DNA from 4 places in the Marinobacter sp. L-80 genome. Region 1 is predicted to be linked to each of the others. Evidence: predicted binding sites of a transcription regulator. Region 1 holds the regulator's gene; each other region holds the start of a gene.
What was found. Region 1 encodes sigma-54, which starts transcription at its own class of promoters, with help from an activator protein. Its sites were predicted from a motif close to ANTGGCATNNANNTTGCTNT; they were not measured.
Positions count from the first base shown of each region.

Region 2: glnK (P-II family nitrogen regulator) is a predicted target of sigma-54. The motif match lies at 4,328-4,347, and genes of this name have one in related genera.
Region 3: AC13E3_RS07585 (TorF family putative porin) is a predicted target of sigma-54. The motif match lies at 3,136-3,155, and genes of this name have one in related genera.
Region 4: flgB (flagellar basal body rod protein FlgB) is a predicted target of sigma-54. The motif match lies at 2,239-2,258, and genes of this name have one in related genera.

Region 1 is NZ_JBSXOI010000077.1:525,478-531,154, forward strand. Features, by position in the region: gene lptC (LPS export ABC transporter periplasmic protein LptC) at 1-352, shown strand, start outside; gene lptA (lipopolysaccharide transport periplasmic protein LptA) at 336-902, shown strand; gene lptB (LPS export ABC transporter ATP-binding protein) at 880-1,605, shown strand; gene AC13E3_RS22065 (RNA polymerase factor sigma-54) at 1,757-3,283, shown strand; gene hpf (ribosome hibernation promoting factor) at 3,385-3,693, shown strand; gene ptsN (PTS IIA-like nitrogen regulatory protein PtsN) at 3,781-4,251, shown strand; gene rapZ (RNase adapter RapZ) at 4,280-5,164, shown strand; gene AC13E3_RS22085 (HPr family phosphocarrier protein) at 5,172-5,441, shown strand; gene mgtE (magnesium transporter) at 5,451-5,677, shown strand, end outside.
Region 2 is NZ_JBSXOI010000049.1:126,343-132,019, forward strand. Features, by position in the region: gene speA (biosynthetic arginine decarboxylase) at 1-1,355, opposite strand, end outside; gene speE (polyamine aminopropyltransferase) at 1,567-2,448, shown strand; gene AC13E3_RS05590 (ammonium transporter) at 2,523-3,806, opposite strand; gene glnK (P-II family nitrogen regulator) at 3,880-4,218, opposite strand; gene AC13E3_RS05600 (accessory factor UbiK family protein) at 4,600-4,854, shown strand; gene AC13E3_RS05605 (YifB family Mg chelatase-like AAA ATPase) at 4,918-5,677, shown strand, end outside.
Region 3 is NZ_JBSXOI010000056.1:54,056-59,732, forward strand. Features, by position in the region: gene AC13E3_RS07565 (amino acid ABC transporter permease) at 50-721, shown strand; gene AC13E3_RS07570 (amino acid ABC transporter ATP-binding protein) at 735-1,481, shown strand; gene AC13E3_RS07575 (OprO/OprP family phosphate-selective porin) at 1,648-2,730, shown strand; gene AC13E3_RS07580 (hypothetical protein) at 2,913-3,077, shown strand; gene AC13E3_RS07585 (TorF family putative porin) at 3,195-3,923, shown strand; gene AC13E3_RS07590 (adenosylmethionine--8-amino-7-oxononanoate transaminase) at 4,177-5,529, shown strand; gene AC13E3_RS07595 (16S rRNA (uracil(1498)-N(3))-methyltransferase) at 5,559-5,677, shown strand, end outside.
Region 4 is NZ_JBSXOI010000066.1:17,924-23,600, reverse strand. Features, by position in the region: gene AC13E3_RS10505 (flagellar hook protein FlgE) at 1-556, opposite strand, end outside; gene AC13E3_RS10500 (flagellar hook assembly protein FlgD) at 584-1,261, opposite strand; gene flgC (flagellar basal body rod protein FlgC) at 1,280-1,729, opposite strand; gene flgB (flagellar basal body rod protein FlgB) at 1,774-2,172, opposite strand; gene AC13E3_RS10485 (nitroreductase family protein) at 2,411-2,962, opposite strand; gene AC13E3_RS10480 (Mpo1-like protein) at 3,118-3,429, shown strand; gene AC13E3_RS10475 (adenylate/guanylate cyclase domain-containing protein) at 3,431-4,870, shown strand; gene queF (NADPH-dependent 7-cyano-7-deazaguanine reductase QueF) at 4,901-5,677, opposite strand, start outside.

The DNA of each region.
Region 1 (5,677 bases):
TGAAGAAGGTAACCTGGCCACCATGGAGTCTCCCCGTGCCGAACTGTATGGCGGCGACAATGTTCTGCCCTGGATTGTTGAAGCCGAGAATGGCAGCCTGCTGCAGAACCAGAACCTGGTCTATCTCACTGACAATGTCCGGATTCAGCGCAGTATTGGTGAACGGGACGCCACTCTGACAACATCAACACTGACGCTGGATAATGACCGGGGCATGGTATATACAGACGCACCCGTAGAAATACGCGACGTTACCGGCATAACCCGGGCCACGGGCATGAAAGCGTGGATTGACGAGCGGATTCTGGAACTGAACTCCCAGGTGGAAGGACGCTATGAAACCGGAAACTAACCGATACCGGAGCCTGCTGGCCGCCCTGCTGACAGTCGCAATGGCTGGCCCGGTGGCGGCTTTCGACCTTGATTCCGACATCCCCATCAAGGTTACCGCCGACAACGCCCGCCTGGACGATGGCCAGGGCATTGCCACTTACACCGGCGATGTGGAACTTGAACAAGGCAATACCCGCCTGAACGCGGAGCGTGTGGTCCTGTACCGTACAGAGAACGGCCTGAGCCGCATCGAGGCCTCCGGAACCCCCGCAAGATACAGGCAACCGGCGCGCGAAGGTGGAGGTGAAACCGACGCCCGCGCCCTGAATATTACCTGGTCCGCCACCGACAGCCAGCTGACCTTTGAACGGGAAGCGGTGATTGAGCAGAATGGCAACCTGTTCCGCGGCGACGTGATTCACTATGATACCGCTGGCCGCGTTGTAACCGCAGAAGGCGGCGCCGAGACCGGCGATGGCACTGGCCGGGTAGAAATGGTGATCCAGCCGCGAAGCGCCGACAGACGCACTGACAAACAGGAAACCGATGGCAGTTCTGAGAGCCAGTAACCTGGCAAAGAGTTACAAACAGAAAAAAGTGGTTATCGATGTGTCCCTGGAAATCCGAAGCGGGGAAATTGTTGGACTGCTAGGCCCCAACGGCGCCGGGAAAACCACCTGTTTCTACATGATCGTGGGGCTGGTACCTGCCGATCACGGGCGGATAACTATCGACAGCCGGGATATCACGCCGCTGCCGATGCACGGTCGGGCCCGCCAAGGCATCGGCTATCTGCCACAGGAAGCCTCGGTTTTCCGCAAACTGTCTGTGCGCGACAACATCATGGCGATCCTTGAGACGCGGCAGGGCCTGACCAAGGCAGACCGGCAGAAAAAGCTCGAGGAGCTGCTGGAGGAATTCCACATCACCCATATACGGGACAGCGTTGGTATGGCCCTGTCCGGTGGTGAGCGGCGACGGGTGGAAATTGCCCGGGCCCTGGCCATGGAGCCGGCTTTCATCCTGCTGGATGAGCCCTTCGCCGGTGTGGACCCCATATCCGTCAGTGACATCAAACACATCATCCGGCACCTTCGGGACAAAGGCATTGGCGTTTTGATCACCGACCACAACGTGCGTGAGACCCTGGACATCTGCGAGAATGCCTACATTGTTTCCGGCGGCCACATCATCGCCTCCGGCAATGCCGACGCCATCCTGGCCAACCAGCAGGTCAAGGAAGTCTATCTCGGCGACGAATTCAGACTCTGACACCCAATGGCTGATTGTTTTGATGATCTGTAGCAAGTAAACTCGGCAAAGAACTTGCTAGGGTAAATTAAAATCACGGCAAGTAACCGGCATATAAAGATTTTTTCACGACTTATGACACAACGCGCTGATGAGTGACGGATCCTGAACCATGGTTATGAAAGCCTCCTTACAGTTAAAGCTGGGTCAAAGCCTGACCATGACGCCCCAGCTGCAACAGGCGATCCGGCTTCTCCAGCTCTCCACTCTCGACCTCCAGCAGGAAATCCAGCAGGCACTGGAATCCAACCCCATGCTGGAGACCTCCGAGGACGATGACCAGACCGACGCAGCCAGCGAAAACGACGAGCGCGAGGCCAACGCCACCGAGTCCGCCGCTGAAGCTGCCCCGGAACCGGCCAGCGACTGGGATGAATCCGAGAACGGCCCGGACTGGTCCTCGGAGAACGAGATTCCTGACAACATTCCGGACGATCTGCCGGTTGATACCGCCTGGGACGACATCTACCAGTCCGCACCAGCGCCGGCAGCCCGCAACGACGACGAAAACGATCACGATTTCGAAACCCGTAATTCCCCGACCGAAACGCTTCAGGATCACCTGGAATGGCAGCTCAATCTGACGCACCTCAGTGAACGGGACCAGGCCATTGCCCATGCCCTGATGGATGCAGTGGACGAACGGGGCTATATCACCAGCCCGCTGGAGGAAATCCACGCCGGACTGCTGGATGAGAACGATGAAGACCCCCTTGAACTGGATGAAGTGGAAGCCGTGCTTCACCGCCTGCAACACTTTGATCCGCCCGGCGTGTTTGCCCGGGACCTACAGGAATGCCTGCTGATCCAGCTCAACCAGCTGCCGCCGGAAACACCCTGGCTGGCCCAGGCACGCCTTGTAATTACCCATTACATCAACCTGCTGGGCAACCGCGATTACGCCCAGTTGCTGCGCCGCAGCCGCCTGAAAGAAGACCAGTTGCGGGATGTCCTGGCGCTGATCACCGGCCTGAATCCGCGGCCGGGCGATGTCATTGACCGGGCCGAACCCGATTATGTGATTCCGGACGTGATCGTTCGCAAACACAATGGCCGCTGGCGTGTTGAGCTGAATCCTGAAATTGCACCGCGCATCCGGGTCAATGCCAGCTATGCTTCTCTTATAAGGCGTGCGGACAGCAGTGCCGACAACACCTACCTGCGGGATCAGTTGCAGGAGGCGAAATGGTTTATCAAGAGCCTGCAGAGCCGCAATGAAACCCTGCTGAAAGTGGCGACCCGTATTGTCGAGCACCAGCAAGGATTCCTGGATCAGGGTGAAGAAGCCATGAAACCGCTGATCCTCTCTGATATCGCCCAGGCGGTTGAGATGCATGAGTCCACGATTTCCCGGGTCACCACCCAGAAATACATGCACACCCCCCGGGGAATTTTCGAGCTGAAATATTTCTTCTCCAGCCATGTCAGCACTGACGAAGGCGGTGAATGTTCTTCCACGGCGATCCGCGCGATGATCAAAAAGCTGATTGCCGCGGAAACGCCCAAAAAGCCGTTGAGCGACAGTAAAATTGCAGCCATGCTAGGAGAACAGGGAATCAAGGTTGCGCGACGCACCGTTGCCAAGTACCGGGAGGCCATGCACATTCCGCCTTCGAACGAACGCAAGCGGCTGGTCTGAACACCCCGGGGTCCGGGCGCAACGTACTATTCGCCGGCGCATAATGCGCCAGCACCCAGACCGGCTCCCGGGAGCCGGCACGATGACAACAGGAGACGCCTATGCAACTCAATATTTCAGGCCATCACGTAGAACTGACTCCCGCACTGAAGGATTATGTTTCAGAGAAGTTCGAGAAGCTCGAGCGTCACTTTGACCACATCAGTAACTGCCAGGTGACCCTGGAAGTGGAAAAGGTGCGCCAGATTGCGGAAGCCACGTTGCATGTGGTTGGTGGTGAGATTCACGCAAAGGCAGAAAATGAGGATATGTACGCAGCCATCGATGCCCTGATCGACAAGCTTGACCGTCAGATCCTCAAGCACAAGGAAAAGAATGTAGACCGGATGCACGGAAACGGCTCTCGCTAACTGACTGTTTTCATGCAATTCATCTAATCGAGCTGCGACATGAGTAACGTGTCGCAGCCTTTTTTTTAACGGAAACGCAGTCGATCCATGAGCGACACATCCCTGACCATAGAGAACATTCTTGCTCCGGAGCTCACCCTCTGCAGGGTAGCTGCGTCCAGCAAGAAACGGGCCCTGGAGTTTATTGCCGAGCAGATAAACCATCAGGACAACACGCTCAGCGAGACCCAGCTCTTCAACAACCTGATTTCCCGCGAGCGCCTGGGCAGCACCGGCATTGGCCAGGGAATCGCCATTCCCCACTGCCGTCTGGAAGGACTTGATCACGTGGTGGGCGTGCTGATGACGCTGGAAGAAAGCGTCGAATTCGATGCTATCGACAATCAGCCGGTGGATCTGATTTTCGCCCTGATCGTCCCGAAGGAAGCAACGAGCGAACACCTGGAGCTGCTCAGCCAACTGGCTGAAAAGTTCAATGAGCGGTCGTTCTGTGATCGCCTCCGGCAATCCGAGGACGCAAGCACGCTGTACCAGCGCATGACCGCCCCGGGCGGATGATATTCATTGCAGTGGAGATAAGGTGGTCATGAAGCTGATTATCGTTAGTGGCAGGTCTGGCTCGGGCAAGAGTACCGCCCTTCATGTGCTTGAAGACCTCGGATTCTATTGCATCGACAATCTGCCTATCGGCCTGCTCTTTCCCCTCACCCGGGAAGCCGCCAGCCAGACCAAGCCTGGCCGGCTGGGAAAGATGGCGGTGAGCATCGATGCCCGCAACCTTTCCGGAGAGTTGGCCAATTTCGAAGAGATCTACCGTCGCCTTCAGGAGACCGGGGTTACGGTTGAGATCATCTTCCTGGACGCCGACGAACAGTCATTGCTCCAGCGTTTCCATGCCACCCGCAGAAAGCATCCGCTGAGTGACGACAGGACATCCCTCCGGGAAGCCATTACCAGTGAAAAGAAGCTTCTTGAGCCTCTCTCCAAGCTTTCCGACCTGTATGTGAACACCACGGGCATGTCCATGTACGAACTCCGGGACATGGTGAAGCAACGGGTGGTTGGCCGGAAAGACCAGGAGCTGGCCCTGCTGTTCCAGTCGTTCGGCTTCAAACACGGTGTGCCATTGGATTCCGACTATGTCTTCGATGTTCGCTGCCTGCCGAACCCCTACTGGGATACCAGCCTCAGGAAATACGTGGGCACCGATCAGCCGGTTATCGAGTTTCTCGAGAAAGAGCCGGCAAGCCGGAAGATGATTGACGACCTGAAGGCCTTCCTGGATACCTGGCTGCCGTCGTTTGCTGATAGCAACCGCAGCTATATGACCATCTCCATTGGTTGTACCGGCGGCCAACACCGATCGGTGTATGTGTGCGAGCAGTTGGGTGAATACTTCCGGCAAAAATACAATAATGTGCAGGTACGCCATACCGAGCTGCCACACCTGCAGACCCGGGAAGAGATCTGATCGAACCATGATTCGCCGCCCGATCACCATTATCAACAAGCTGGGCCTGCACGCCCGCGCCACTGCGAAGCTGGTCGCCACCGCCTCCGAGTTTGACAGCAGCGTGCGAATCAGTGGCAAGGGCCGGGATGTGGACGCAAAGAACATCATGCAGGTGATGATGCTGGCCGCCAGCAAAGGGACCGATGTGGAACTTGTTGCCGAAGGGCCGGACGAGGAAGAAGCCGTCGAGGCACTGGTGGAACTGATCAACGACTATTTCGGCGAAGGTGAGTAGAATAAATACATGACCGATATACTGGAAAAAAGCCAGGCCCGCCAGCGCCTTCGTTCCCTGAGCGAAGCGCTGGACAGTGGCGCACTGAAGCAGGTTGCCCGCATCCTGAACGGTGGCCTGAGCCCCAGTGATATTGCCCATTTGCTGGAGTCCTCACCGCCCCGGCAGCGGGCCCTGCTGTGGAACCTGGTGGACAAAGACCTCGAAGGCGAGGTTCTCCAGTATCTCAGTGATGA
Region 2 (5,677 bases), on a different contig from region 1:
ATTTCCCGGTGGGCCCGGTTGCTGCTGTCCAACTGATTGCGAAGCAGGCGGCAACAGCGGGTGTACAGCGTCTCCGCATCTGCCCGTTCCTGCAGAGAGAGCACGCCGTGGGCAAACTGCGCATGGACGTCGGCCATGGCATGCAGGACGTCGTGGTAGATCTCGGCCAATGAACGCGGCGTGTTGGTATCCTGCAGGCTGTCGAGATCGCGCCAGAGGTCGTGCAGTGGCGCGGAGGCGTTATCGTCTGGTTGTTCCGGCGTCCGGTTTTCCGGTGCTTCGCGGTCGATCACGTTGGTTACCAGCACCGAATGGTGGGCGGTCAGGGCCCGGCCGGATTCGCTGATCAGGTCCGGGTGGGGAATGCCGTGGCGATCACACTCCGCCTGCAGAACATGCACCACGTTATAGGCGTATTCGTAAACGCTGTAGTTCATGGAGCAGCTGCTGCGGGAGCGGGTGCCCTCGTAGTCCACACCCAGGCCGCCGCCGATATCCACCGTGCCCACCGGAGCGCCCATCTGGCGCAGTTCACTGTAGAAGCGGGCACATTCCCGGAGACCGGTCTGGATGTCACGGATGTTGGCAATCTGGGAGCCAAGATGGAAGTGCAAAAGTTGCAGGGTGTCCAGGGCACCCGCCTCGCGCAGGGTGTCGACGACATCCAGGACCTGGCTGGCAGACAGTCCGAATTTCGACTTTTCACCACCTGTGTTCTGCCAGTTGCCCTTGCCGATGGTTGCCAGACGCGCCCGCACGCCGATCAGGGGCGAAACGCCCAGGCTTTTTGCCTCCTCCAGGATAAGTGGCAGTTCGGATTTTTTCTCCACCACGATGAACACCCGGTGACCCAGGGTCTGGCCGATCAGGGCCAGGCGGATGTACTCCCGGTCTTTGTAGCCGTTGCAGACGATCACCGATCCCGGTTGCTGTGACATCGCCAGCACCGCCATCAATTCCGGCTTGCTGCCTGCTTCGAGGCCTATCTGCCCTTTAGAGGCAGCGGGCTCGGCGGCCAGCAGTTCCTCGACCACGCGGCGTTGCTGGTTGACCTTGATCGGGTAGACCGCTGTGTAACGGCCCTGGTAGGCATGTTCTTCTGCGACCTTGTTGAAGGCATTGCACAGTTTGTTGACGCGGTCGTGGAGGATATCAACGAAGCGCACCAGCACCGGCAACTGAATCCCGGAGTCGGTCAGTGTTCGGGTCAGCTCCGGCAGGTTGATCCGTGCCGGGCTCTGGCCCCGATCCGGACGAATCAGTACCTGTCCCTGGTCGTTGACACCTATGTAGCCATCGCTCCAGTGGGCAATGTTGTAAACCTTGTGGGCCGGGGTGGCGCTGGCTTCGCTCATGCTTGCTATCCTGTCAGGAAACACTGGCCGGCAGGGAATTGTTCGGCAGCCGGCTTCTGGCCGACATTGTATGGATTCCCGCCACGGGCTAAAAGAACCGGGCAGGGAAAATATCTGGCCGGTTGCCGCGATTATCGCTTTAGCTCACGGTAAGGCGTCCCTACAATACGCCCTTTTAACACAGCCCATGGCCCACATCGGGAGGCAAGACATGACAGCACTCAATGACGGCTGGTTTACCGAGGTATTCCAGGATCAGGGGACAGCGTTCTCCCTTCAGGTGAAAAAGAAGCTCCACGAGGAGCAGACACCGTTCCAGAAACTGGAGATCTACGAGACCGAGACCTTCGGCAACCTGATGGTTCTGGACGGCTGCGTGATGCTGACCACCCGCGATAACTTCCTGTACCACGAAATGATGACCCATCCGGCCCTGTTCACCCACCGGGACCCCAAAAAGGTGGTGATTGTCGGCGGCGGTGACTGTGGCACCCTGAAAGAGGTGCTCAAGCATCCGGGCGTTGAGGAAGCCTGGCAGGTGGAAATCGACGAGCGGGTAACCCGCATGTCGGAAAAATATTTTCCGGAGCTTTGCGAAGCGAACAGTGACCCGCGCGCCAATTTCTTCTTCGGAGATGGTATCCAGTGGATGCGGGACATTGAGCCGAACAGTGTCGACCTCATTATTATCGACAGCACCGATCCTGTCGGCCCGGCCGAAGGCCTGTTTGCCCTGGATTTTTACCGGGATGCCATGTTGGCGCTTCGAGAAGGCGGCATTATTGTCCAGCAGAGCGAATCACCGCTGCTGCACACCGACAGCATCATCAAGGGCATTCACGAGGACATGCGTAAGGCCGGATTCGAGCATGTGCAGACCATGCCATTCCCGCAACCGGTCTACCCCACCGGCTGGTGGAGCTGCACCATGGCCAGCAAGGAAAACCCGATCAAATACTTCCGCGAGGAAGATGCCAACAACCGGCCGTTCGTGACCCGATACTATAATTCCGGGGTTCATCACGGTGCCCTGGCGATGCCCCAGTTCATGGTGGATGCACTGGAAGATGAGGTCCGTCCGGAAGAAGGTTAAGGGGAAAGCGGGCAGACAAAGCAGACAAAAAAAGGGCGCCAGATGGCGCCCTTTTTCGTTGCTCGTGTCAACGATTACTGCTTGCCGCTGACAAACTCCGGATAGGCTTCCATGCCGCACTCGGACAGATCCACACCTTCGTACTCGTCTTCCTCGGAAACCCTGATGCCCATGACGGCTTTCAGGATGCCCCAGACGATCAGGCTGGTGACGAACACCCAGATGAAGATGGTGAGCATGCCGACCAGCTGACCCATGAAGGTAGCGTCTGCGTCGGACAGGAGAACCGCGAAGATACCCCAGATACCCACCACGCCGTGGACAGAGATGGCACCGACCGGGTCGTCAATGCGCAGCTTGTCCATGGTTACGATGGAGAAGACAACCAGGGTGCCGCCAATGGCGCCGATGATGGTGGCCAGCAGGGGAGAAGGATCCGCCGGCTCTGCAGTGATGGCAACCAGGCCAGCCAGGGCACCGTTCAGGGCCATGGTCAGGTCCGCTTTGCCGAACATCAGGCGTGCCACGATCAGGGCGGCAATCAGGCCACCGGCTGCAGCTGCGTTGGTGTTCAGGAACACGTTGGCAACTTCGTTGGCGACACCGATGCCACCCAGCTTCAGGGTGGAGCCGCCGTTAAAGCCGAACCAGCCCATCCAGAGGATGAAGGTACCAAGCGTTGCCAGGGGCAGGTTGGCGCCCGGGAAGGCACGGATTTCGCCTTTGGCGCCGTACTTGCCTTTACGGGCACCGAGGAGAAGAACGCCTGCCAGGGCCGCTGCTGCGCCTGCCATGTGAACGATACCGGAACCGGCGTAGTCGCTGTAGCTCAGCTCGTACATGCCGAATACCGCGTCGCCGTTCCAGGTCCAGGAACCCTGCATCGGGTAGATGAAGCCACACATAACGATGGCGAAAGCCAGGAAGGCCCAGAGCTTCATGCGCTCAGCCACGGCACCGGAAACGATGGACATGGCGGTTGCAACGAAAACAACCTGGAAGAAGAAGTCAGAAGCGCCACTGTATTCGCCCATGTCGCCGAAGCCGGCTTCAGTGGAGGCTGCAATAACGCCCGCGATCGCTGCGTCGTCCATCTCGGCAACGGTTGTTACACCGCTCAGGAAGATACCGCCGTCGTACATGATGTCGTAGCCGACAATCAGGTACATGGTACAGGCGACCGCAAACAGGGCCACGTTCTTGGTCAGGATTTCAGTGGTGTTCTTGGCACGCACCAGGCCGGCTTCCAGCATGGCAAAGCCAGCGGCCATCCACATGACCAGGGCACCGCAAATCAGGAAGTAAAAGGTATCCAGCGCATACTGGAGTTCAAAAATGTGATTAAGATTGCTTTCCATATGAAGCCCTCCGCACGAGGCTTTTCAGGTTATAAATTTTTTTGCGTTGGCTGATCGAAAAATCAGAGCTGGTTCAGACCGCTTCTTCGCCGGTTTCGCCAGTCCGGATCCGGATGGCTTGAGCCAGTTCAGTCACGAAGATCTTGCCGTCACCGATCTTGCCGGTGTTGGCCGCCTTGGTGATGGACTCGATAACTTGGTCCAGAAGGTTGTCGCCGATAGCAACTTCCACCTTCACCTTGGGCAGGAAATCCACCACGTATTCCGCGCCACGATAGAGTTCTGTGTGGCCTTTTTGCCGACCGAAGCCTTTGACTTCAGTGACGGTTACGCCTTGAACGCCAATCTCGGATAATGCCTCACGGACATCGTCCAATTTGAAAGGCTTGATGATCGCTGTCACAAGTTTCATTGCTTTCTCCTTGGTAAAGCCGTCTCAACAGTGAGGGCCCGTCGGCCGGTTGTTGAGCTCGGGATGCTGCCACCTCGCACACCAATCGTGCGGATTGCGTACGAGAGCTTTAGCATCGGGTATGCCAACGCAAAAAAATATATTTAAAACAACAGGCTACGATATCCGCGTACCAGAATGGCGCAAAGTTGTGCACCAAAATGAAGCGGGTAGCCGGCCAGTGAGCCAAATTGGAGCGGGCTGCCTGACCGTTCGACCGCTATTATAGGGCCGACCGCCTACAGTATGGCAGGGGCTGCGGTGTGATACACTCCTGCAAACCGGTAACAGGCCCTCTCTTTTAGTCGAAGCCGGATATTTCAGAAATGTGTGAGGTGATGTGTGAAAGGTCCACAGGATATTTTTGCTCAGCTGCAGGGCCAGTTTGGCCAGTTTGTACCGGACATGGCCCGCGCTGCACGGGAAGATTTTGAAACCCAGGCCCGGGCCACCGTGATGTCCGTCCTGTCCCGCCTGGAGTTGGTAACGAGGGAAGAGTTCGACGCCCAGCAGGCGGTCCTGCTGAAGACCCGTGAAAAGGTGGACGCACTCGAGAAGCGGGTAGCCGAACTGGAAAATTCCCTGCCAAAACAGTAAACCACGGACACGCCCGGCAGGACGCCGGGCAAGCAGTTCCGGTCATTACCATGGAAGGTTGTCATGCTTGCTATCGTTCATTCCCGCGCCACCATTGGCGTGTCGGCGCCCGCCGTTACCGTTGAAGTCCATCTCTCAGGCGGCTTGCCTGCGCTCTCGATTGTGGGGCTGCCGGAAACCGGTGTAAGGGAGAGCAAAGAGCGTGTTCGCAGTGCCCTTCTGAACGCCGGGTTCGAGTTCCCCGCCCGGAGAATCACCATTAATCTTGCCCCTGCCGACTTGCCCAAAGAGGGTGGTCGCTTTGATCTGCCTATTGCCCTGGGCATTCTGGCGGCCTCGGGCCAGATTCCGGCCGAGAGCCTTTCGGACTGCGAATTTCTCGGCGAATTGTCCCTTGATGGTGCATTGAGGCCGCTTAAAGGCGTGCTGCCGGCGGTATTAGCCGCCCGGCAGGAGCAACGAAACCTGCTGGTTCCCCAGGGCAATGCCGAGGAGGCGGCCCTGGCCAGCCAGGGTGACGTTCTGGCTTCCGGCCACCTGCTGGCCGTGTGCGAGCACCTGAGTGGCCGCGCCCGCCTGGTGCCGGTGCCCAGGTCCTCGCTGGAACAGGCGCCGGGCAGCAACAGGGAAGTGCCGGACCTGTCGGATGTCCGTGGTCAGCGAGTTCCCCGCCGTGCACTGGAAGTGGCTGCGGCAGGCAGCCACAATCTGCTGTTCTTCGGCCCACCGGGAACCGGCAAGAGTATGCTGGCCAGTCGTTTGCCCGGCATTCTTCCGGGGCTGGATGATGGCTCCGCCATGGAAGTCGCCAGCGTGCATTCGG
Region 3 (5,677 bases), on a different contig from region 1:
TCACTGCCCCGGCACTTCGTGACTCCAAAACTCTGCGGAGACTCTCATTGTGGAATTCCAGTTTCAGTTCGACTGGCAGGCAGCCATCGACTCTATCCCTTTTCTGATAAAAGGGATCCCCTACACCCTGCTGATCTCCTTCGGCGGTCTTCTGATCGGTTTTGCTCTGGGCATTTTCTTTGGCCTGCTGAGCATCAACAAGAAGTGGTTCCTGCGGTGGCCGGCCACCGCCTACATCGAAATCTTTCGTGGCACTCCGATCCTGGTTCAGGTCCTCTTTATTTTCTACGGCCTGCCGGACCTGATTGGCGGTCCAATTGATCCCTTGACGGCCGGCATCGCGGCCATCGCTTTGAACTCCGGCGCCTACATATCCGAGGTGGTCCGGGGTGGCGTTCAGTCCATCGACAAGGGCCAGACCGAAGCCGGGCTTTCTCTGGGGCTGTCCCGAACCCAGACCTTCTGGTCTGTCGTGTGGCCTCAGGCGTTCCGTCGCATGATTCCGCCGCTGGGTAACCAGGCCATTGTCAGCATCAAGGACACATCCCTGTTCTCGGTGATCGGCGTCGGCGAGCTGGTCCGCCAGGGCCAGATCTATATTGCCAACACCTTTACCGCCTTCGAGGTGTATTTTGTGGTCGCGATCCTCTACCTGGCCATCACCCTGTCCCTGTCCATCATTCTCCGCTTCGTTGAGCGCCGCGGACTGGCTTCTGTCTGAAGGAACGTTACCCATGACTCAGATTGTAAAAATGAAGGGCATGAACAAGTACTTCGGGAAACTGCATGTCCTCAAAGATATTGACCTTACCGTTGAACAGGGCGAAGTGGTGGTTATTATCGGCGCCAGCGGCTCCGGCAAATCCACCCTGATTCGCTGTGTGAACGGCCTTGAAGAATATGAATCCGGAACACTGGAAGTGGACGGCCAACAGCTCGCGCCCAAGAGCGGCAATCCGAAAGCTCTGGCTGAAATCCGCAAGGAAGTCGGCATGGTATTCCAACAGTTCAACCTCTTCCCTCACCTCACGGTGAAAAAGAACATCATGCTGGCGCCCAAGAAGGTCAAGGATGCTCCGGAAACTGTTGCCAATGCCACCGCCGAGCGGTTGCTCAACCGTGTGGGCATCGGCAACCAGGCCGACAAGTACCCCAGCCAGCTGTCCGGCGGCCAGCAACAGCGGGTCGCAATCGCCCGAGCGCTGGCGATGGAACCGCGCCTCATGCTGTTCGACGAGCCAACGTCAGCCCTGGATCCGGAAATGATCGGTGAAGTGCTGGACGTCATGCGCGAGCTGGCCAAAGAAGGGATGACCATGATGGTCGTCACCCACGAAATGGGCTTTGCCCGCGAAGTGGCCGACCGGGTGATCTACATCCACGAGGGCCAGATTGTCGAGCAAGGCAAACCCGAAGACGTCTTCGACAACCCCCAGAACGAACGCACCCAGTCATTCCTGTCACGGGTACTCGCGCACTGAGCTAAGCCGCCCAGGCAAAGCCCCTGCTTCCGGGGGCTTTTCTTCAGGTTTTTCTTTTTTCAGGGTCGACTAATTGGTTTTCTGTAACTTTTTCGCAATGTTAGCCAAATTTACTTACCCCGGTGTTCCAAAATACACAAGCAAACCGACAAGGTAAGAGAAAACCATGGCTAAGAAATATTTGAGCTTGATGCTGGCGGTTTCCGCTGTTTCCGCACAGGCCGGTACTGTTACGACTGACGGTGAGGACCTGGTGATCAATACCGAGAGTGGTATTGAGGTCAAAACGTCTGATGATTTGGCATCCTTTCAGCTTGGTGGCCGTATCCAGTGGGATTACGACGCAACGCAGTCGGATGACAACGGCGTTGATACCAAGGATTTTGATGTGCGGCGTGCACGCTTATACGTCAAGGGCCATTATGGCGACTGGGCCTACAAGACTCAGTTTAACGTCGCGGAAAGTGAGGGTGCCGACGGCGGTGACGTCGAAGACCTTTACATTCGGTACCTGGGGTTTGGCTCAGTTGCAAGCGTCACCATCGGTAAGCAGAAAGAGCCTTTCGGCCTGGAAGAACTGACAAGCTCGAAAGACATTTCCGCGCTAGAGCGCTCCGCCATGACCGAGCGTTATGCTCCCGGACGCAGTGGCGGTATTCAGCTGAGCGGAAAGGGAAGTAACTGGACCTACGGTATCGGTTATTTTGAAGCGGATGGTGACGGCAGCAACGACTTCAATAATACGGCGATAACGGCACGGGGTACGTTTGCGCCGATTCAAACGAATGATGCCGTTGTTCATCTTGGCGCGGGTTATACCACGCGTGAGGCCGATGTTCAGGCTGATGAAATCGATACCTACAATCTGGAACTGGCTGGCCGTATGGGGCCTTTCCACGCTCAGGCCGAATACTTCGATTCCGAGGAAGGGCAGTTGGATGTCGATGGCTACTACGTGCAGCTCGGCTGGGTCATTACCGGAGAGAGTCGCCCCTACAAAGCGGGCGTGTTTAAGCGGGCAAAGCCGTCATCGCCCAGAGGTGCCTGGGAAGTAATCGCCCGTTTTGAAGAGGGTGATGGAAAATACAGTGATGTGGGGCTGGCCACAACCGACGGCGAGCAAACGACGCTGGGTGTCAACTACTACGCCAATAAGAATGTCCGACTCGGCATGAGCTACATGGATGGCGAGCAAGCCAGCGGCGAAAGCGGAGATGAGGTCCGTGCGCGGTTCCAGTATGCGTTTTGATCATGCATGATCCCCGGTTCCGCTTATGTAAGGCTCAAGCCAAATGGTAAAATTGCTGTATAAACAGCAAGATGGTTATTGGGTTTGGGTTCTGTCCGCGTTGGCGCTGATACTGGCGAGATAAAGAGTTAATCAGGTTTCAGGGGCAGATTTTTCTGCCCCTTTTTTATGGTGCGCCCGACATGGCGCGCAGCGCGTTGACCGGCGTTGTTCCGGCACAGCGCCGGGGCTGGCCGGATGACTTTGGGCGCAAAAAGGTCAAGGGCGACCAGGCTGGCACTAAAATCGAGCGCCACCCTGATCGAACGATGGATATCGCTCCATTTTGGGGCGCCGCGGATTTATGAATCGGACTTCGCCACTGCTTTTTAGATTTAAAGTTATAATAAACAATAAGTTATAATGATTGGCACCTTGTTTGCTCTTGAGGAATGCGAAAAGCGCAACTTAAAAAGGTGTACATAATGGATAAGCAAGTTCTCAGAAAATCCGGATTGCTCGGTGTTGGTCTGTTTGCAGTTCTTCAGGCAACTCCTTCAATGGTCAGCGCTGACGTAAGCGCCAATGTAGGCGTCTCCAGCAATTACCTCTTCCGTGGCGTGACACAAACAGACAATTCAGCTGCTGTCCAGGGTGGGCTCGACTACGAGCATGCGTCCGGCTTGTATGCCGGTGTATGGGGTTCCAATGTGGATTTTGGCGACGGGACCAGTTATGAGTTTGACCTCTATGCGGGTTACTCGGGCGCTATCAACGATATCGGATATGACGTCGGGTATATATATTATGCTTACCCGGACGCTCCCGCCTCTATTGATTTCGGGGAGATATACGGGGAGCTGAGTTACGGGTATTTATCCGCGGGGCTAGCCTATACAGTAAACAGTGACAACAGCACACCAGGGCTGTTCGTGGAAGGTGATGTCTTCTATTACCTGAGCGCCCACATGCCATTGGAAAATGATTTCAGTGCAGGTGTTACATTAGGCTACTACGACTTTACCGACGACAAAAAACCGTCCGTGGGCGAGGCGAGCTATGGACACGCCGCCGTCAACGTGACCAAGGATGCGGGAACGCTCGGCTCCGTCAGTATCAATCTGGAATATTCGGATATCGACCCGGACAGCGCCCTTGGCTCCGTCAACTCGGATGATCCGAAATTCTGGCTTGGCTGGAGTAAAAGCTTCTGATTACGGACGCTTTTCCAGTGATTTTGGTCAAGTGAAAGCAGGCCCGGTCAATGGGCCTGCGTCCTGAAATCCTGCTACAGTAAATTATTGGGATTTTTTAATCCCCGTCCCATCAGCGTCCCCTTAGTCTTTCTTAAGGAATTCCGAGGCTCTGGAAGTTTGTCGGCATTGGCCAGTCGCCGCTGTTAACGGTAATATCCGCACAGGTTAACCGCCGACAATCCAGAACACGACCGTCTGATGGAGAATTCTCATGCGCAATGCTGACCTCGTCGCCCGTGGCCTCAAATCCGTGTGGCATCCCTGCACCCAGATGAAAGACCATGAAGGAACCCTGCCACTGGTCCCGATCAAGCGGGGCGAAGGTGTCTGGCTGGAAGACTTTGAGGGCAACCGGTTCATCGACGCCGTGAGCTCCTGGTGGGTCAACCTGTTCGGCCATGCCAATCCGAGAATCAACGCCGCGATCCAGGAACAAATTGGCCAGCTTGAGCATGTCATCCTGGCCGGCTTTACCCATGAGCCCGTGGTCAACCTGTCCGAGCGCCTGATTGAGGCAACTCCGGAAGGACTCAACAAATGCTTTTACGCCGACAACGGCTCGTCCGCGATCGAAGCCGCCCTCAAGATGAGCTTCCACTACTGGAAAAACCACGGTAAACCGGGCAAGAAAAACTTCGTGAACCTGAGCAACAGCTACCATGGGGAAACTCTGGGCGCACTGGCCCTCGGCGATGTATCTCTGTACAAGGACACCTACCAGCCTTTGTTGATGGAAGTCCTGACGGCGCCCTCCCCAGATGCGTTTAACAAAGAACCGGGTGAGACCGATGAGGATTACGCACTGCGCCAGTTTGAGGCCATGGAAACACTGCTGGCCGAGAAGCACGACGAAATCTGCGCCGTGGTGGTGGAGCCGCTGATCCAGTGCGCCGGCGGCATGCGCATGCACCATCCCATCTACCACACCAAACTGCGGGAAGCCTGCGACCGCTATGGCGTGCACCTGATTGCCGATGAGATTGCCGTTGGTTTTGGCCGCACCGGCACCCTGTTTGCCTGTGAGCAGTCGGGCATCACTCCGGATTTCATGTGCCTGTCCAAGGGGCTCACCGCCGGCTACCTGCCTCTGTCGGTGGTACTGACCACCGATGATGTCTACAACGCCTTCTACGACGACTATGAGACCCTCAAGGCGTTTCTGCACAGCCACAGCTACACGGGCAACCCCATTGGCTGCGCCGTGGCGTTGGCGACCCTGGACATCTTCCGGGATGACAATGTGATTGAGAGCAACCGCGCGCTCTCCACGTGCATGGCCAAATCCGTCGCCCATCTTGCGGAGCACCCCAATGTCGGCGACATTCGCCAGCATGGCATGACCATGGCGGTGGAAATGGTGAAAGATAAAGCGTCGAAAACGCCCTTCCCCTGGCAGGAGCGCCGTGGCATTCGTGTTTACCAGCATGCATTAACCCGCCAGGCCTTGCTTCGCCCCCTGGGTAATGTGGTTTACTTCATGCCGCCTTACGTGATCACCGAAGAACAGATCCGCCATCTGGGCCAGGTTGCGACGGAAGGCATTGAGATCGCAGTTCGCGACTGACAGCCGCCCGGAATCTGAGAGACCAGCTCATGCGCATACCCCGCATCTACACCGATTCCGCCCTCACCGAGGGCGGCACCGCAGCACTTGATGACAACGCCGCACAACATGTGGGCCGGGTATTGCGCATGCAGCCGGGACAGGAGCT
Region 4 (5,677 bases), on a different contig from region 1:
CGCCCTGTATGGAAGCAAGAGTGAGAGGCCCGACATCCCGAACACGGGTTTCCAGCACGGACTCCCTGGAATCAAGATTCAGATCGGAGTCGAGGTTTGTCGTCCTTCTCGGAGCCAGGTTGTCTGTTGCAATCTGCAAATCTCCCCGGATGCCAGACAAGTTGCCGTCCTCGTCCGCGGTGTATCCCTGTACCCGCATATTCTGGTTGTTCGTTACATAGCCTTCCTTATCAATGCCGAACTGTCCTGCGCGGGAATAACGAATCTCGCCGCCGTTGTTCAGGATAAAGAAACCATCGCCGGCAATCGCCATGTCCAGGCCATTGTCAGTGAAGCTGATGTTGCCCTGCCCAAAAGACTGCTTAACGTCCTGGACCCGGACACCGTCGCCGATCGGGTTGGTGCCTGCGCTCAGGAAACCGCTGGCGTATAGATCGCCAAACTGGGCCTTGCTGCCCTTGAAACCAACGGTACTGGCGTTGGCAATGTTGTTGCCGGTGACGTCCAGATCCACCGATGCCGCGCGAAGGCCACTCAAACCCGTATTAAATCCCATGGTTCACCCCTTGGTGTTTCACCGGTATCAGTTAATTTGTTTTACATCAGACAGGGCGATGGAGCCCATGCCTGCAAGATTCAGGGTAATGGAGCCACCCTGGCCCAGGGACACGCTGTCAACATTGGCACTTACCATCGTACCCAACTGCTGCGGCCCATCCGGGTAGGAAGCCTCGGCCACAATCCGGTAGGCGCCCGGCGGCAAGGGATTGCCGTTGCCGTCCTGGCCATCCCAGCGGAACGAGGTCACCCCTGCCGGACTACTACCCATGTCGATCTGGCGAACCCGCTCACCATTCTGACCCTGAATCGAAAGCCGAAGGCCACCGGTCGATGCCGGCACTTCAACGGTGCCGCTGATCTCACCGTCCGCACCCAGAACCCCGATCTGGGAAGGGGCAAGCACGGTTTTGCCGACCATGGCAGAGGCCTGCAGCGCCTGGCTGGAACGGAACTGACCCACCACATCCTCAACCGTACCGGAAAGGTTCTGCATTTCCTCCAGCGAGCTGAACTGGGCCAGTTGGGAGATGAATTCACCGTTGTCCTGGGGTTCCAGCGGGTTCTGGTTCTTCAGCTGGGCCAGCATCAGTTCCATGAACTCGTTCCGACCCAACTCGCTGGTGCCCTGGCCGCCATTCTGTTGCTTCAGCTGGTACTGGCTCAGAACATCCGACGCGTCTGTTGCATTTACTGCAGTCATATTGTGCTCCTCACCCTGTTACTGCTGACCGAGAGTCAGAATGCGCTGCATCATGGACTTGGCTGTGTTCATGACATCCACATTCATCTGGAAACTTCTGGACGACGACATCATGTCCGCCATCTCTTCAACCACATTCACATTGGGGTAGTAGACGTAGCCGTCCTCGTTGGCCGCCGGGTGATGGGGCTCGTAGCGCATCTGCAGCTCCGCATCACTTTCGACAATACCGTCAACCCTCACGCCGGCGCCCGGCCCCTCATCGGCAGCCATGGGCAAGCCTCCCTGCCCGGGATTCATCAGAGACTGCTGAATCGCCGAGAAAACCGGCTTCCTGGCGCGATAGGTTTCCCCCGTGCTGGAACTTGCCGTTTCTGCATTGGCAATGTTGGACGCGGTTGTATTCAGCCGCAGTGATTGCGCGGTCATGCCGGAACCGGCGATGTCAAAAATGCTGCCCAGTGACATGAAAATTCTCCTTCGCTAACCTTCGCTAACCCCGTGACTGCGGCTTATTCGCCCTTCAGGGCTTTGGTCAAACCGCTGAACTTGCTGTTCAAAAACTGGAAGCTGGCCTGGAAATCCATGGCGTTGCGCATAAACCGGGTCTGCTCCTGCTGGGCGTCTACCGTATTGCCGTCAACCGACGGCTGATGGGGAACCCGATACATCAAATCGCTTTCCGACGCCGATGGCGAGGTATCCATGTGCGCGTCATGGGTTTTGGCCATCTGGAATCCGCTGACCTGCTCCTGGGCCTTCTGCATCATGGCCTGGAAATCCAGATCCCGCGCCTTGAAACCCGGGGTGTCGGCGTTTGCCAGGTTGTTTGCCAGAACTTCGGCGCGTTTAACACGCGCTTCAACCGCGTGTTGATGAATGCCCAGAGCCGAATCAAACGTAATTGCCATGTTGCCTCCCGAAAACTGCACTGGTATGCCGAGCTGTTTTTGCCGGCTGTGCTCTTTGACAGGACTAAAGCAAGCTGAATGCCAGATTTATGGTCAGGTGTTAATTTGTCAGGAAACCCAGTGTTGGCAGGCCCTGCAGAGAATCCGAGTAGCGGTTACGGGAAAGGAGAAAGGAAAAGGGCAAGAAAAAGCGGCAAGCTGCTTCCCCCGGCAGAAGCCGGGGGTATTCAACAAGGTCTCAGGGCCAATGACTCACAAACTCGTCCACCGCCGGTCTGGGCACAGACGGCTTGGATGCCGAGACCGTACCGGTGTAGAGAAAGCCAACAATCTGTTCATGCTCTTCCAGGCCCAACCCCTGGTGAACCGAGGAGTGGTAGGCAACGCCGCCTGTTCTCCACATCACGCCGAAACCGGCATCCTGAAGGGCAAGCTCAACAAAACTCATGCCGGCAGCTGCCGACATGACCTGCTCGATTTCCGGTACTTTGGGATGCGTCCTCGGCGACGCGATACCAACTATGACCATGGGTGCGCGAAGGGGGGCACGCCGGAGCTTCTCGATTTCTTTCTCATCGCTGTTATTGGCACAGGTGGACGCAAACAGCTCTCCCAGGGCTTCAAGGCCTTTACCCTCGATCACCAGATAGCGCCAGGGCCTGAGCAGTGCATGGTCCGGTGCACGCGCCGCGCAGGAAAAGGCCCTTTCGAGGGTTGTCGAATCCGGCGCGGGTGATTCCAGCCTCGGTTCAGAGGAGCGGTTCAGGAGGAAATCGGTAACTGCGGTCATATCTGCTCGCTGTTTAAAGACTGTTGAAATATAGGTACGAACACAATTCATGGCTGTGAATTGTGGGTTCTACGTAATGCTGTTAACCTTTAGTCGTAGTCGGGTCTACCAACAATTATAAATGACGCGGTCGTACAACGTTGAGTGGCAACACAATGAGCAACCAGCAAACCTTCAATAACTTTTCCGAATTTTATCCGTACTACCTCGAAGAGCACAGCGACGTCACCTGTCGCCGTTTGCATTTCGCTGGAAGTCTCCTGGTCCTGATAGTCGCCGTATGGGCTCTGGCTTCGGGCAAGCTGTTGTGGCTTCTGGCCTTGCCGGTCATAGGCTATGGCTTTGCGTGGGTTGGTCATTTCAAGTTTGAAAAAAATCGCCCCGCTACCTTCAAATATCCACTGTACAGCCTTATGGGTGACTGGGTCATGTTCCGCGACATGCTCATTGGCAGGATCCGTTTCTGAAATGATGAGTGCCCCGGCAGACCTGCGTAATGCCAGTAGCTCAGCTGGCAGAGCCCTCTCGTCCGAGGCGGCGGGCAACCCGATCGCCATTCCCCCGATGCCCGATTACAATGGCCGGGTACTGGCATACACCTCAACCGCCGCCATTATCGTAACCGGCGTTCTCCAGGGCGCCTTTCCGCAATGGCTTCTCTGGCTGGTTGCCGGGGCCCTCACCTGGCCCCACATCGCCCATGCCCTGACTCGCCGCACTTTCCTCAGGAATTCGCCACGCATCCGTCAGAAAATGCTGATATTTGATTGCGTGGTTGGTGGCGCTTTCATTGGTTGCATCGGGCTGATCGTCATCCCCTCCCTCGCCGTTGCACTGATGCTGATGTTCAGTTGCCTGATTGTTGGTGGTATCCGTCAGTGGGTCCTGGGCACCGGCTTCATGGCGGCCTCCATTGCGGGGGCGGTTGCGATCGTCGGCCCGGCAGACGGACCACACTCGCCCCTGCTGACCAGCATCGTGTCGATTTTATCCACCGGGCTTTATATTTGCGTTACGGCTTACTATTCCCACCAGCAGGCACGGGCGTTGATGCTGGCAAAGACCCAGATCCAGAACCAGCGGGAGCAGTCCATCGCGCTTTCACACAAACTGTCCAAATATCTCTCGCCTCAAGTCTGGCAGTCGATCTTCACCGGTGAGCGGGACGTGAGACTGGAAACCCAGCGCAAGAAACTGGCGGTGTTTTTCTCTGACATCAAAGGCTTCACCGAATTGTCTGAGGAAATGGAACCCGAGGCCCTGACTGAGTTACTGAATCACTACTTCAATGAAATGTCGGAAGTGGCCCTGAAATATGGCGGCACCATCGACAAGTTCGTCGGCGATTCCATCATGGTGTTCTTTGGCGACCCCACCAGCCGGGGCCAACGGGAAGATGCCTTTGCCTGTGTCTCCATGGCCATCGAGATGCGCAAGCATATGAAAATCATGCGGCAGAAATGGCGCAGCCAGGGCATCAAGACCCCGCTGGAAATCCGCATGGGAATAAGCACCGGTTATACAACGGTTGGTAACTTTGGCGCCGAGAACCGGATGGATTACACGATTATCGGCAAGGAAGTAAACCTGGCCAGCCGGCTTGAGTCCCTGGCGGAGCCGGGCGAAATCCTCGTTTCCTACGAAACCTTCGCGCTGATCAAGGACAAGATCATGTGCAGAGACAAGGGCGAGATTACCGTGAAGGGCTTTGTCAAGCCGGTGCCAATTTACGAAGTGGTCGACTTCCGGCGCGACATGGGGCCCAACCGAAGCTTCCTGGAACACGAACATAGCGGCTTCGCCATGTATCTCGATTCGGACAAGATCACCGAGAAAGAGCGGCAGGCCATCCTGACCGCTCTGGAAGATGCTGCAGATCGCCTGCGGCGGGAAGAGGATGTTTCCTGAGGCGCTTCCCTGCGCTCAAACAGAATCCTGCTACTGACGTATCAACCTTGGGCCGGCATCCCCGCCGGTTTCCGTGCTTCGCCACGGATTTATATCCAGCCCGCCCCGCCGTGTATACCGGGCAACCACGGTAAGCGACTCCGGGTTGCACCGCCCCATCAGATCGGTAAACACGGTTTCCACGCAATGCTCGTGGAAATCCTGTTTCTGCCGGAAGCTCACCACGTAACGCAACAAACCGCCCCGATCGATTTTCGGTCCGGTGTAGCTTATGAGGAGTGTCGCCCAGTCAGGCTGACCGGTTACCGGGCAGTTGCTCTTCAGCAGATGGGAGCAGAGCCGTTCTGTCACCACCTCCCCACTCGCTGAAAGCGCCTCAGGCGCGTATTCAAAAACCACTTCGCTGACCGGCTCGTCATCAATGAGCTCGAAGCCCTCCGGCCGGCCAATCGCTTCACCGGATTCGTCGACGCTCAACAGATTCACCTGAACAGCACCGCCGCAGGCGCTGGAAAGATCCTGGGTAATCACCTCCGCGACCTGCTCCCGAGAAGAGTAGACCGCCTGGTTCAACGAGTTCAGGTACAGCTTGAGCGATTTGGACTCAATGATTGCGGACGAGGCCGCCGGAAAAACAATCTCCGCCCAGGCCACTTCCGGCACGCCGCTTGGACGCAGCCAGGAGATTTCCCAGGCCTGCCACAGATCCTCGCCAAACCAAGGCCAACGGCCATCCTCCAGACCAATGCGGCGGCGATTTTCCTCTCTCGCCACCGGGAAAAGCAGCCCAGGATCGTAGCTGTCCGG